DNA from 4 places in the Lysinibacillus sp. NPDC093712 genome. Region 2 is predicted to be linked to each of the others. Evidence: riboswitches for the same ligand, from Rfam matches in the RefSeq annotation. Region 2 holds a riboswitch; each other region holds the start of a gene.

The links. A riboswitch is a leader RNA that binds a small molecule or an ion and turns the genes downstream of it on or off. The one in region 2 is predicted to bind thiamine pyrophosphate.
Region 1: another riboswitch for thiamine pyrophosphate. It lies ahead of thiT (energy-coupled thiamine transporter ThiT); the one in region 2 lies ahead of ACQKNX_RS05520 (ABC transporter substrate-binding protein).
Region 3: another riboswitch for thiamine pyrophosphate. It lies ahead of thiM (hydroxyethylthiazole kinase); the one in region 2 lies ahead of ACQKNX_RS05520 (ABC transporter substrate-binding protein).
Region 4: another riboswitch for thiamine pyrophosphate. It lies ahead of thiW (energy coupling factor transporter S component ThiW); the one in region 2 lies ahead of ACQKNX_RS05520 (ABC transporter substrate-binding protein).

Annotation. Positions count from the first base shown of each region.
Region 1 is NZ_JBNNUU010000008.1:101,588-104,767, forward strand. Features, by position in the region: gene ACQKNX_RS21440 (AAA family ATPase) at 1-833, shown strand, start outside; gene ACQKNX_RS21445 (hypothetical protein) at 1,021-1,143, opposite strand; gene ACQKNX_RS21450 (DUF4870 domain-containing protein) at 1,172-1,504, opposite strand; TPP riboswitch at 1,633-1,740, shown strand; gene thiT (energy-coupled thiamine transporter ThiT) at 1,862-2,422, shown strand; gene map (type I methionyl aminopeptidase) at 2,677-3,180, shown strand, end outside.
Region 2 is NZ_JBNNUU010000001.1:1,048,649-1,051,828, forward strand. Features, by position in the region: gene ACQKNX_RS05510 (response regulator transcription factor) at 1-399, shown strand, start outside; gene ACQKNX_RS05515 (histidine kinase dimerization/phospho-acceptor domain-containing protein) at 396-1,394, shown strand; TPP riboswitch at 1,737-1,848, shown strand; gene ACQKNX_RS05520 (ABC transporter substrate-binding protein) at 2,042-3,037, shown strand; gene ACQKNX_RS05525 (thiamine-binding protein) at 3,038-3,180, shown strand, end outside.
Region 3 is NZ_JBNNUU010000002.1:927,763-930,942, reverse strand. Features, by position in the region: gene thiD (bifunctional hydroxymethylpyrimidine kinase/phosphomethylpyrimidine kinase) at 1-734, opposite strand, end outside; gene thiM (hydroxyethylthiazole kinase) at 734-1,489, opposite strand; TPP riboswitch at 1,580-1,678, opposite strand; gene mbcS (acyl-CoA synthetase MbcS) at 1,873-3,180, shown strand, end outside.
Region 4 is NZ_JBNNUU010000003.1:434,242-437,421, forward strand. Features, by position in the region: gene ACQKNX_RS14730 (MFS transporter) at 1-1,011, shown strand, start outside; TPP riboswitch at 1,067-1,174, shown strand; gene thiW (energy coupling factor transporter S component ThiW) at 1,396-1,887, shown strand; gene ACQKNX_RS14740 (VWA domain-containing protein) at 1,945-3,180, opposite strand, start outside.

The sequences.
Region 1 (3,180 bases), on a different contig from region 2:
CTGCGAAGCGTAGCGTTAGTCAAATTGATGATTTACGTAAAGCATGTCGTGATTATACCTTACAACTACATTCCTTACAGCAACAAATGGAGGACGGAGCAAAGCATCTTGAAGGAAAAGAGAAGCAAAATCTAACAGTATTAGAGGAAAAGCTTGAGATGCTCCGTGCCACATATGAAGAAGCATTTAAAACCTTACAACAGACGCAAAGCTATGCAAAGGCATGTGCTGACTTTATTGATAAAGTAGAGGAAACGGCAAAGGAAATCCGTGTACTTGAAAAAGAAGCAGGTCGTGTAAAAGAGCTTTACACAGTGTTGAATGGTCAAAATCCGAAAAAACTTTCCTTTGAGCGGTATATTCAAATTAATTATTTAGATAAAATCACTGCGGCAGCAAATATTCGTTTATCCCACTTATCCAATGGACAGTTTGAATTGCGCCGTTCAGATAGATTAGAGAAACATGCGAAGCAAAGTGGGCTTGGCTTAGATGTCTATGATGCGTACACAGACCAATTAAGAGATGTTAAAACATTATCAGGTGGGGAAAAGTTTAATGCATCATTAAGTCTTGCATTAGGTATGGCCGATGTAATTCAAAGCTTCCAAGGTAATATTCGTATCGAAACAATGTTTATTGACGAGGGTTTCGGTTCATTAGATGAGGAAGCGTTAAATAAAGCGATTGACACGCTAATTGATTTACAAGACTCTGGAAGAATGATTGGTGTTATTTCACATGTAGCCGAGTTAAAGGCTGCTATGCCGGCAGTATTACACGTTGAAAAAACGTTGAGCGGACATAGTACAACACATTTTGAAGTAAAATAAGTGCCAGTCACTCAAACAATTCTGAATTCTTATGGCACTGCTAGTAGCGTTAGACCAACAAAAGTGCCAGTCACTCAAACAATTTATGTATAACAAAGTAAAAACCTACGAAGCCTCCTGCGACTTACAGAATGTTGCGCTGCCAGAAAGCGAAGTGGGTTTTTACGTTATAGGAGCCCATTGGCTATTATTTTTTGTGTGTCGTTACGTTTGGAGTTGTTCCTTTTTTTGCTGCGACCACTTTTTTGACAATCGGAATAACGATGGGCGCTAATTTTATAGCAGTTTTAACTACTTTTGATACTTTCATGAATACGACAGCTCCTTAGTACTAAATTTTAACGGATAACTCGTACAGCTTGAACAATATTCCAAATGACAATGCCTAATGAAACGAGTAAATAAATACCAAAAGATACAAACCATATGATAATAAATGTATTCCCATTAGACGAAGGATCAAACGTGTTTAATGACATTGTAGAAAATATAAAGACGATAAAGAAAATGATACCAAAGACAAACGGTATTAAATGAGAAATAAGTGCTTTGATGGAGTGTCTCTTGACATCACTATCCTTTGACACAAAATAAACGATTAACGGAACGATAAATGGTGCAAAAAAAATACTGAGATAACTAAAGGCAGATAAAATTTTTGGATTCTCCATAGTAGTCCCTCCTTTTTAATTATTTACGCATAGAAAACTCGAAAGTTTCAAAAAAATTAATGTTGAAAAGGTTGTAATTGCAAAAGTGTTTGCGTACAATGAGGGTGTTCAACAAAAAAATTAGATGTAACGACCACAAGGGGAGCTGATGATGTCAGCTGAGACTGGGCACGTAATGCCTTTACTCTTCGAACCTGTAAGTTAATGCTTGCGTAGGGATGTGGATAGAAACCGACACTTTTACGATGTGAGGCTCTGTCCTGGCATCGTTTTTTTATGCCGGATTGACATGCATATCAAATTGATTTCTATTCCTGCTCTTGTATCCTACATCGGAACAAAGGAGAGAATAATAATATGGACAAAAAAAGATTACTCATGCTGGTGGAAATTGCAATTTTCGCAGCGGTAGGACTTGTACTCGATCAAGTTTCCTTTAAAGTATGGGCACAAGGTGGCTCGGTAAGCTTAGTAATGATACCTATCATCTTAATGGCATTTCGTTGGGGCCTCTTGTCAGGGCTCACAACCGGGCTATTGATTGGTGTTATGCAAACAATGTTTGGTGCTTATATTGTGCACTGGTTTCAAGGATTACTAGATTACGGGGTAGCATTTACCGTAGTAGGTTTAGCGGCAATCGTTCGTGAACCTGTATTAAAAGCGGCAACAGCTTTAAATAAAAAGAAAATGGCCGTTTATATTGTCATTGGTACGGTGTTAGCTGGATTCCTACGTTATCTTGCGCACACATTTGCAGGTGCAGTATTCTTTGCAGAATATGCTGGCGAGCAAAACGCATGGATTTATTCAATCATTTACAATGGAACATACATGCTTCCAGCAACAATTTTAACAGCAATTGTTGCTGTGCTATTATTTACAGCTGCGCCACAATTATTGCAGCGAAAATCTTAAACACTATAAGACTGTCCTAAAAGTGAAAATAGTATGCTAAGTGTTACTTAGTATGCTAATTTTTTTATAATCCAAGATCTCCACGTGATTTGGTCGCTATTTTTTAGTGGAAGAACTTCAAAAAAGGTCTGATTATTATTTGCATGGCACTTATGAAATAATGTTAGCATAGAATAATTAAAGCGTTTGGCGTTATGGACATATAAAGTTATGTTATATTAATGAATAGATATTAGATGAAAGGGACGTTAAAAATGATTGTAAAAACGCAAGAAGAAATTGAAGCCTTTAAAAAAATTGGTCGCATTTGTGCAGAAATTCGTGAGGCAATGAAGGCAGCTACAAAACCGGGTGTGACAACACTTGAATTAGATGAAATTGCAGGCCGCATGTTTGCTGAAGCAGGAGCTATTTCTGGTCCTAAAGGTGAATATGATTTCCCAGGATACACTTGTATTAGTGTCAATGAGGAAGTTGCCCATGGTATTCCAGGACAACGTGTTATACAAGAAGGGGATATTGTAAATATTGACGTATCCGGTTCACTGAATGGCTATTTTGCAGATACAGGTATTTCATTTGTAGTAGGGGAAGGTTACGAGGATAAAGAAAAACTTTGCCACGTAGCAAAAAGTGCCTTTGATCGCGCTATGACAAAAGTAAAAGCAGGTTCTAAATTAAACCAAATTGGGAAAGCTGTAGAGCGTGAAGCATATGCAAATGATTTAACTGTTATTATGAATTTAACAGGTCATGGA
Region 2 (3,180 bases):
CTTGAAATTGGAGAAGATTACATGGTGAAGCCATTTGATCCGAGGGAATTATTAATACGAATAAAGAATAGATTAGCAGCTTCTTACGGAATTCACAAACAAATACAGCATTTATCCATAGATGTTACTCATAAGCGTGTCATAAATAATCAAAATAATAAAGAAGTCGAATTTACAGCCATTGAAAAGAAAATATTCTTTTACCTCTATGAAAACGCAGATTTTATTTTATCTAAAGAACAATTCATTGATTACCTTTGGCAGCTAGAAGATCGTAATCCCAATTTAATTAATGTGTATATTAAAAAGCTCCGCAACAAGATTGCCGATACAGATGGTGTGATTATTCAAAATGTATATGGAGAAGGGTATCGTATGAATACCCGTGTCAAACAATGAAACTAAAAAAGAAATATCAACTATTGCTATTATCGGTTATATTCAGTGTTCCTCTTTCTATTGTAGTGATTAATGTTATTGTAACGGTAATTTACAATTATTTTTCAAATGAGACAGAAACCCAGTTTTTTGAGTCAAAAGCCTATCCAATAATGCTAGGTTTATTTATCGTCAGTTTTTTTACTTTGGCTATTTTATTCTCCAAATCTATTAATTCATTAATTAAACGAATAAATGAATTAAACCAAACCATTATGGAGTTGGCGAGTAATGACAAGAAGAGACTTCAAAAGATTTCTTACTCTAGAAATGATGAATTAGGGGATTTAACCAATGCAGTAAACCTTCTCATTGACCGTACGATATCGAAGGAAATTGAAATAATGCAACAAGAGCAAATGAAACTAGAACTTTTAACGCAGTTGCGCCATGATATTAATACGCCTTTAACAGCTATGCGCTTACAACTTTACACAATCGAAAATGATTTTTCACAACATCAGGATATTTTCAATTCTCTAAACGAACAAATAAACTATATTTCAAAATTATCCAATGAATATGACTTTGAGCGCTTATCTCGTGTTGATAATTCCTATATAATCATGGAAAAAGTAGACGTTCCAAAACTTATCAATACCATCATTTTAAAGTGGAATTTTTTATATAAAGTCAATCAAATCTCTATTGTGTTAAACGATTCCTCAACGAAATTCCATTGGAAGAGTAATGAAATTTGGTTGCACAGATTATTTGATAATATCTTCCAAAATATTTTGCGTCATGCAGCATGCGATACATTGGAAATCACTTTGCAAAAAAACTTAATTATATTTAAAGATAATGGGGTTGGGTTTAATGTGGAGGAAAAGGGTACTGGCCTACAAATCATCGAAGATATTTGCCGAATGCTTGAACTACAGAGTACAATCCAATCTAACGAAAAAGGTACTCAAGTTACCATAAGTTATGCGCAACATTCAAACTTTTTGTAATGGCAACACCACCAAATTGAAAGCCTCCCAAAATTGTATCTGAGATCAACTTTATGTTTAACGTGGTAAATGCATAAATCATATAAGAATTGGGGGGAGTACATGGATTCGGGTTCTTTTGTTTACACATTTTTCGATTGTTTTTTCGGAAGCGATATTTGTCCCAAAATACCATACAGCATAGCCTGCTACTCCAAACTCCATGCTTAAAACCTTTTCTATTTGCAAAAGTCATGTCGCAGATTATAGTCCAGTAAAAGCTCATTTTTTTCAATTATGAAAATTACTAGCTTGTCATTTTACGATAGATATGGGTATAATAATCAACGAAAAGTTCATAAGTTAAGAATGTAGGGGGGCTGGAAGTTGCCAGCTGAGATTGCGTCCATTTAGATGCTGACCCTTTGAACCTGATTTGGCTCGTACCAGCGTAGGGAACATCTATTCAAAAATATTCGTATACTATTTTTTGATACCGTTTGCAAACGTCTGGGATAATTCCTAGGCGTTTTTTGTTTAGGATTCATTATTCCGTCTAAAACTAGTTGTAACCTATTAGAAGCGATGCAAATGGCCTGAGAATACCTTTTCTGGTGAAAACATTCAATCGTGAACACTTTCAAACTACTAGACTTGGAGGACACAGCATGAAAAAGTGGTTTTTCGTTCTTGTTGCTGCATTATTAACATTAGTTGGTTGTAGCGAAAAAGAGAACAAAGAGGAAACAAGCACATTGGAAAAGGTATCCGTTGTACTGGACTGGACACCTAATACGAATCATACAGGACTTTATGTTGCGAAAAAACTCGGCTACTTTGAGGAGCAAGGTTTAGACGTAGACATAATATTACCTGGTGATGCTGGTGCAGATCAACTTGTTGCATCGGGCAAAACACAGTTTGGCGTAAGCTATCAGGAAGGCATTACCCAAGCACGTGTACAAGGTGTACCGCTTGTATCGATTGCCGCAATTATTCAGCATAATACATCTGGCTTTGCATCAGATGCTTCAAAAGGCATTACGTCACCAAAAGATTATGAAGGAAAAACGTATGGTGGCTGGGGTTCCCCAGTTGAGCAAGCTGTTTTACAATCACTTATGCAAAAAGAACAGGCTGATATAAAGAAATTAGATATCGTGAATGCTGGAGATTTAGACTTTTTCACAATGATGCAGAAGGATATAGATTTTGCATGGATCTATTATGCTTGGACAGGTATTGAGGCGGAGCTTCGTGGAGAAAAATTAAATATGCAGTATTTAACAGACTATAGTGAGCAACTCGATTATTATACACCTGTACTTGCAACGAATGAAAAGATGATTAAGGATAATCCTGATGTGGTGAAGGCATTTGTTGCTGCTACTACAAAAGGTTATGAGTATGCAATTGAGCATCCTAGTGAAGCAGCTGATATATTGCTTGAAGCGGTACCTGACTTAGAAAAAGCACTTGTCCATAAAAGTCAGGAATGGTTAGCAAACAAATATCAAGATGATGCAGCGCAATGGGGCGAACAAAAATTAGCAGTTTGGGAAAACTATGCGGACTGGATGACAAAGAACAACGTTTTAGAAGGCGAATTTCATGCAGAGCAAGCATTTACAAATGATTTCTTACCAGAGAAAGGGGCAAAATAAATGGCTAATTCATTAATTAGTGTACAAATTATACCTAAAACAGAAAAATACGAGGATGTGATTCCATTCGTTGATGCGGCGATTGCGATTATCGATGCTTCAGGTGTGCGCTATGAAGTGCAGCCACTAGAAACGACAATGGA
Region 3 (3,180 bases), on a different contig from region 2:
TCATGGCTAATGGCTAGTTGAATAAATTTTTTCGCTTCAATAATCGCTTGTTTTAAAGGCATTTTCTGACCAATAAAAGCGGTTAATGCAGCAGAAAATGTACAGCCCGTTCCATGCGTGTTTTTCGTTGCAATTCGAGTAGATTGCATTGAAAATGTTTCGCCATCTTCAAAAAATACATAATCTGTTGCAAAATGATCGTCATGTAAATGTCCGCCTTTGATAATGACACATTGAACACCTAATTTTAATAATGATTGAGCAGCTTGCTGAATGTCTGATAAATTGTGTATTTTTCTAGCAGTCAGTGTCTCTGCTTCTGGGATATTAGGTGTTACGATTGTCGCAAGAGGTAATAAATCTTTTTTTAATGCCTCAACTGCTTCTTGTTGTAATAAGTTTTCGCCACCTTTGGCAATCATTACAGGATCAACAATAAGCGGAATATTTAACTTAGACATAGCTCGTGCAATTGTGTGAATTATATCAGAGGAAAAAAGCATACCTGTTTTTATTGCACTAATTGAAAAATCATCTAGAAGTGAATGAAGTTGTTTATTTACAAAAGCTTGTTCAATTGGAAGTACACCGTTCACTCCTAATGTGTTTTGTGCTGTTAAAGCAGTAATAACGGATGTCCCGAATACGTCTAATTCCTGAAATGTTTTTAAATCAGCTTGGATACCAGCGCCACCACCACTATCTGAGCCGGCTATTGTCGTTACAATATGCATTATTTTTCACCGCCTTTCGATAAACGGTGTAATTCATTTAAGACCGACAGTGCAAAATCACCGTTATATGGCGCAGATGAAGCGGCATGTTCAGCCACTTTTTTATAGCACGTTAATGTATTGCACAACTGAGAAAATGGCTCATTGCCTGCAATATAAGCTGCACAGCAAATGGCACTTAACAAACAACCAGTTCCTGTAACTTCTGTCATTCGAGCATGTCCACCAATAATCCATTGGGAGTGCTCTCCGTCAGTTATAAAATCTTTTTCACCAGTTACAATAACGATACAATTATATTTTTTAGAAATTTCTTTTGCTTTATCTTCAACAGATATTGAACCGCTGCCACTATCTACTCCTTTTTGTTGCCAATGAACATCAGCAATAGCGGCAAGCTCACCGATATTACAACGAATAACAGCAAAATGAACGGCTTCTAATAATTGCTGTACCACTTGTTTACGTAAATTTGTTGCTCCAACACCAACTGGATCCAAAATAATCGGTACACCTAGCGCATTTGCCTTTTTTCCAGCAAGTAACATCGATTCTTTTGTACGGGTAGTAAGCGTGCCAATATTAATCAATAAGGCTGATGCAATCGATACCATCTCCTCAACTTCCAGAGATTCATCTGCCATTACAGGCGAAGCGCCAATTGCTAATAAGCCGTTTGCTTGAAAATTTGCTACAACATAATTTGTAATACAATGAATGAGTGGCTGTTTTTTACGAATAGTTTGAAAAATCATCGTAGTCCTCCTTTTTTGGACGGACGTAAGCATGCAAAAAAGCTCTTTTTTTCGTGCGAAATATACACGTAAAAAGAGCTTATCATCAATAATAAGATGTGTGTTGCTCCCTACGTCAGTATTAACTAACAGGTTCAAAGGGTCAGGTTTTACCTTCTCAACTCGCTATGAGTCCCCCCGCAATCATGAAGTTTTTAGTTGTCCAAAATGTAACATACCTATCCACAGTATTCAATAGCATTTTATCATTAACTGGAAAGCAGTGACTGATGCCATATAATAAACCATGATAATTGTCATGACTTTCTTAAAATAAGGTTCATCCATTGAAAATCATAAAAAATGAGTTTTATAATAAACCTAGCAATAAGGAGGCAGTTATTATGAAAAGACAGGATTTAATCGCACCAGAATGGTATAACATTGTTGAGGAGATTGAGAAATATGCTCAAGACCCTACTAAAAATGCATTAATTGTTTATAATGATCATGAAGAAATTCAACACATTACATATGCAACTTTACTTGAAAAAGCAAATCAGGCGGCCCATGTATTTACTACGCAGGGACTAAAAAAAGGCGATGTGCTTTTAGTTATGGTTCCAAGATCTGTCGAGGCATATATCGTCTACATAGCGGCATTGAAAGCGGGCTTAACGATTATCCCTAGTTCAGAAATGTTGCGTACAAAGGATATCGAATATCGAATTACACATGCAAATGCAAAAGGAATAATTGCCTACGAGCCATATATTGAGCAATTTGACGAAGTAAAAAACTTAAAGGGTATTATGCAATATGTTATTGGTCATGCTCATGCACCATGGCAACCGTTGCTTGAAAAAATGGAGGAGCACCCTACAGACTATACGAATCCTACACCGACAAAAAGTACAGACAATGCATTTTTAGCCTATACAAGTGGGACAACTGGCAATCCTAAGGCAGCTGTTCATACACATAGCTGGGGTTATGCTCATTTACGGACAACAGCACCGAATTGGTTAGGTGTTCAAGAAAATGATATAGTATGGGCTACTGCTGCACCCGGCTGGCAAAAATGGATTTGGAGTCCATTCCTAGCAACTTTAGGCAGTGGTGCTACAGCCTTTGTTTATAAAGGTAAATTTAATGCATCAACTTATTTGTCATTGCTTGAAAAATTTAAAGTAAATGTATTATGTTGTACACCGACAGAGTATCGTTTTATGGCAGCACTCAATAATTTACAGGACTATAATTTAAGCGAGATTCGCCAAGCTGTATCAGCAGGTGAACCACTGAATAGTGAAGTAGTAAAAGTGTTCTCCGAAACGTTTGATATACAAGTTCGAGATGGTTACGGGCAAACGGAAAATACATTACTTGTTGGGACAATGGTTGGCATGGAAGCGCGCGTCGGCTCAATGGGTAAACCGACACCAGGAAATACAGTAGAAATAATCGATGACCTAGGACATCCTGTATCGGAAGGTGTTGTTGGGGATATCGCAGTGCATCGTGAAACACCTGCACTCTTTAAAAAATATTTCCAAGATCCTGAACGCACAAACCTACAATTCCGCGGAGAATGGTATATAACCGGCGACCGTGCATATAAAGATGCTGATGGCTATTTTTGGTTTGAGGGCCGCGGAGATGATGTCATTATTTCTTCAGGCTATACAATAGGGCCATTTGAAGTAGAAGAT
Region 4 (3,180 bases), on a different contig from region 2:
ATTGCTGGGAATCTTTCGGATCGATATGGTCGAAAAAATTTGATTGTTTTTGGTCTGATTGTAACTGGTATTGGGCAAATTTCGTTCGGGCTATCTACAGACGTATGGATGCTTTTTGTTGCTCGTTTCTTAGGAGGTTTAGGTTCTGCCTTTGTAGCACCTCCAATTATGGCGTTTGTAGCAGATATTACAACGTATGAAGAACGAGGTAAAGGAATGGGCATGTTAGGTGCCGCGATGTCTCTTGGTTTTATGATTGGACCAGGTATTGGTGGATTCCTATCTAAAGTTAGTTTGCATTTCCCATTCTTTATGGCTGGAGGAGCTGCTATTATTGCCTCTATCCTTTCATTGTTGTTATTACCTTCTACAAAACCAAGTGCAGCTCAGAAAGCACAAAAGCAAGACAATCTTGTGAAGCAGATGGCACGTTCAGTCCAAATGCCATACTTTGTTATGTTGATTATTATGCTAGTGTTCTCGTTCGGCATTGCCAATTTCCAAACGACATTATCATTATTTGTGACAGACAAATTTAACTACACACCTACCGATATTGCGATAATTTTAACTGTCGGTGGCGCATTTGGTGTTGTTGTACAAATGTTCATCATAACACCACTCTTTAAGCGCTTTGGGGAAATGAAAGTTGTATTAGTCAATTTATTTATTGCTGCTGTAGCTATTTTCCTCATATTATTTGTTTCTGGCTTTGCACTTATTTTAGTTGTCGCAACGATTTTCTCAACGGCAACAACACTTATTCGCCCAGCCGTCAACACACTGATTTCTAAACTTGCTGGCAATGAACAAGGTTTAGCCGCTGGACTTACCAATGCCTATATGAGTCTTGGAAATATGATTGGTCCTGCACTTGCGGGTCTTTTATTCGATTGGAATATGAACAGTCCTTATATATTTGGGGCAATTATTTTAATGACATGCTTCTTATTAGCGCTCATTTGGACATTGAAAAAGGCTCCGCATCTTATGCAGCCCGATACAAATTAGTCCATTGACAATTATTTGTAATATGGTACATTTATTATCGAAAAATTAAATCGTTTAACACCACTAGGGGAGTCTTTACAAGGCTGAGACGTATATGCTCATATACGGACCCTTTGAACCTGATCTAGTTCACACTAGCGGAGGGAAGTGGCGACGCTTGCTTTCGTGTAATTTAAAAATGCAAGGCCGCTTCCTTTCGTGACAAGGAAGCGGCTTTTTTATATTCATTAGACAGTGCTATCGGCGATTTTGCGAGGTCTACCGGCGATTTGTCCGGTTTTATCGGCGATTTCAGGATTTTCATCGGCGATTTCTCGCATTTTACCGGCGGTTCACTGGGTTCTATCGGCGATTCATCACACAAAACTTAAAGGAGTAACTATCATGTCTATTCGAAAACTAACTACTATGGCTTTATTAGTAGCTATTGCAGTAGCAGGCTCTATTTTTGTCTCCATTCCAACTGGCATTGCTCGTGCTTATCCTGTACAACATGCGATCAACGTCATCTGCGCCATTCTATTAGGTCCTATGCCTTCTATCGTCGTTGCTATAGTTACAGCATTGATTCGTATATTAACAGGCACAGGCTCCCTTTTAGCGATTCCTGGAAGCGTCATCGGTGCGGCATGTGCAGCCTTTGCTTATAAATACAGTCGCAACAACTGGCTAGCTGGTATTGGTGAAATATTTGGCACGGGTATCCTTGCCTCGTTCGTTGCTGTACCATATGCGCAATTATTAATGGGAACGTCCGTAGGAGCATTATTTTTTATGCCTGCATTTTTTACATCTAGTTTAATTGGGGCGTTTCTTGGTATTTTGATTGCTAGCAGTCTACGAAAAAACGCATCGCATATTCTTATTACGAAGTAGCTATGTGTATAAAAAAACGATGGCAATTGCTTTTAGCAATGTACCATCGTTTTTTAATTAAGAGCGTTTTTTCATCCCTTTTAATAACTGTGCAACGTTCGTGTCCTCTGCCTGTACAGTTGCTTCATCTACAGACTTTTCTTTTTGCTTATGTCTTGTTATGAAGCTCCATCCAAAGCGTCGAATCGTAATATCTACAAAGAATAACAGCATCCCCGTTAATAGTAACCATGTTGCAATATTTTGGCGCTCTGCTCCTTTGTTAGTGAATTTACGGAACACGTCTTGTGGTTCTTTCAAGACAGAGCCACCAGTTTGCTTCGTTAGTTGCTCGACAAGTGTTTCATTCACAGGGCGTAATTCATATTCTGCACTGTACGGTACGCTTAGTCCAGCCTGGTAAATGGCCTGCTCTTCGTCAGCAATACGGAAAAAAATCAACCCTGGTTTAGCTTGGACAACTGCACGTACTTGCGAGGCAGAAATCGTTTCAAGCTGCAAATCAAGCTCCTCGCCAGATTCATCGACAGCGACAATATCTAAAAAGGCAGCTTCATTTGTCGGGTCCGTGATGATAAATGAGCCATCTGTATCAAGACGTACATCATAGGCTACATCATTATAACTTGGTAGCATTTGCGAAATGATTGTTTGCCAAAATGATCCCCATTCTTGCCACCTTGCCCAGTCACCAGCCCATTTCCCTGTCGAATCTGATGTGAAAGCGAAAGTTTTACCAAGTCCATATTGCCATTGAGCCAATACAGGGTCTTCCTTCTCGCTTTCGGCTATTACTGCAGCTCCCTGCTTTGCTGTCGTACCAATATATGCATTCATTTGTGGCACACCATTTGCAAAGAGTGCATTCCATCCAGCTGCATTATAAATGGTAGGGTAAAATGGATTGTCTTCTATATAAGTACGGGAAATCATCGCTGTCTCACGTGATAAAATTGAAGGAATTGTTTGTTCATCAATAACATCATAGAAACGACCACTGCCCATATCACTTAATGACTGTAGTAAGTTGCCATCTGCATCTTGCCCAATCGCCACTGTAGAAAGTGTAATCCCTTGTTCCTTACCATTTTCAATTAAATCTTCATAATTGCCTGATTGTGACTGTCCGTCAGTTAATAAAATAATATGCTTCCTCTGCAATTTTAAATCTGCCAAACTATCATATGCCGCTGCGAGTGAGCTATATATTTCCGTACCACCACCTGGAGTCACCGATAAAATTGTATCAACTGCTTCCTCTTTATTACCAAGTGGTCCGGTTTCAATAATTTC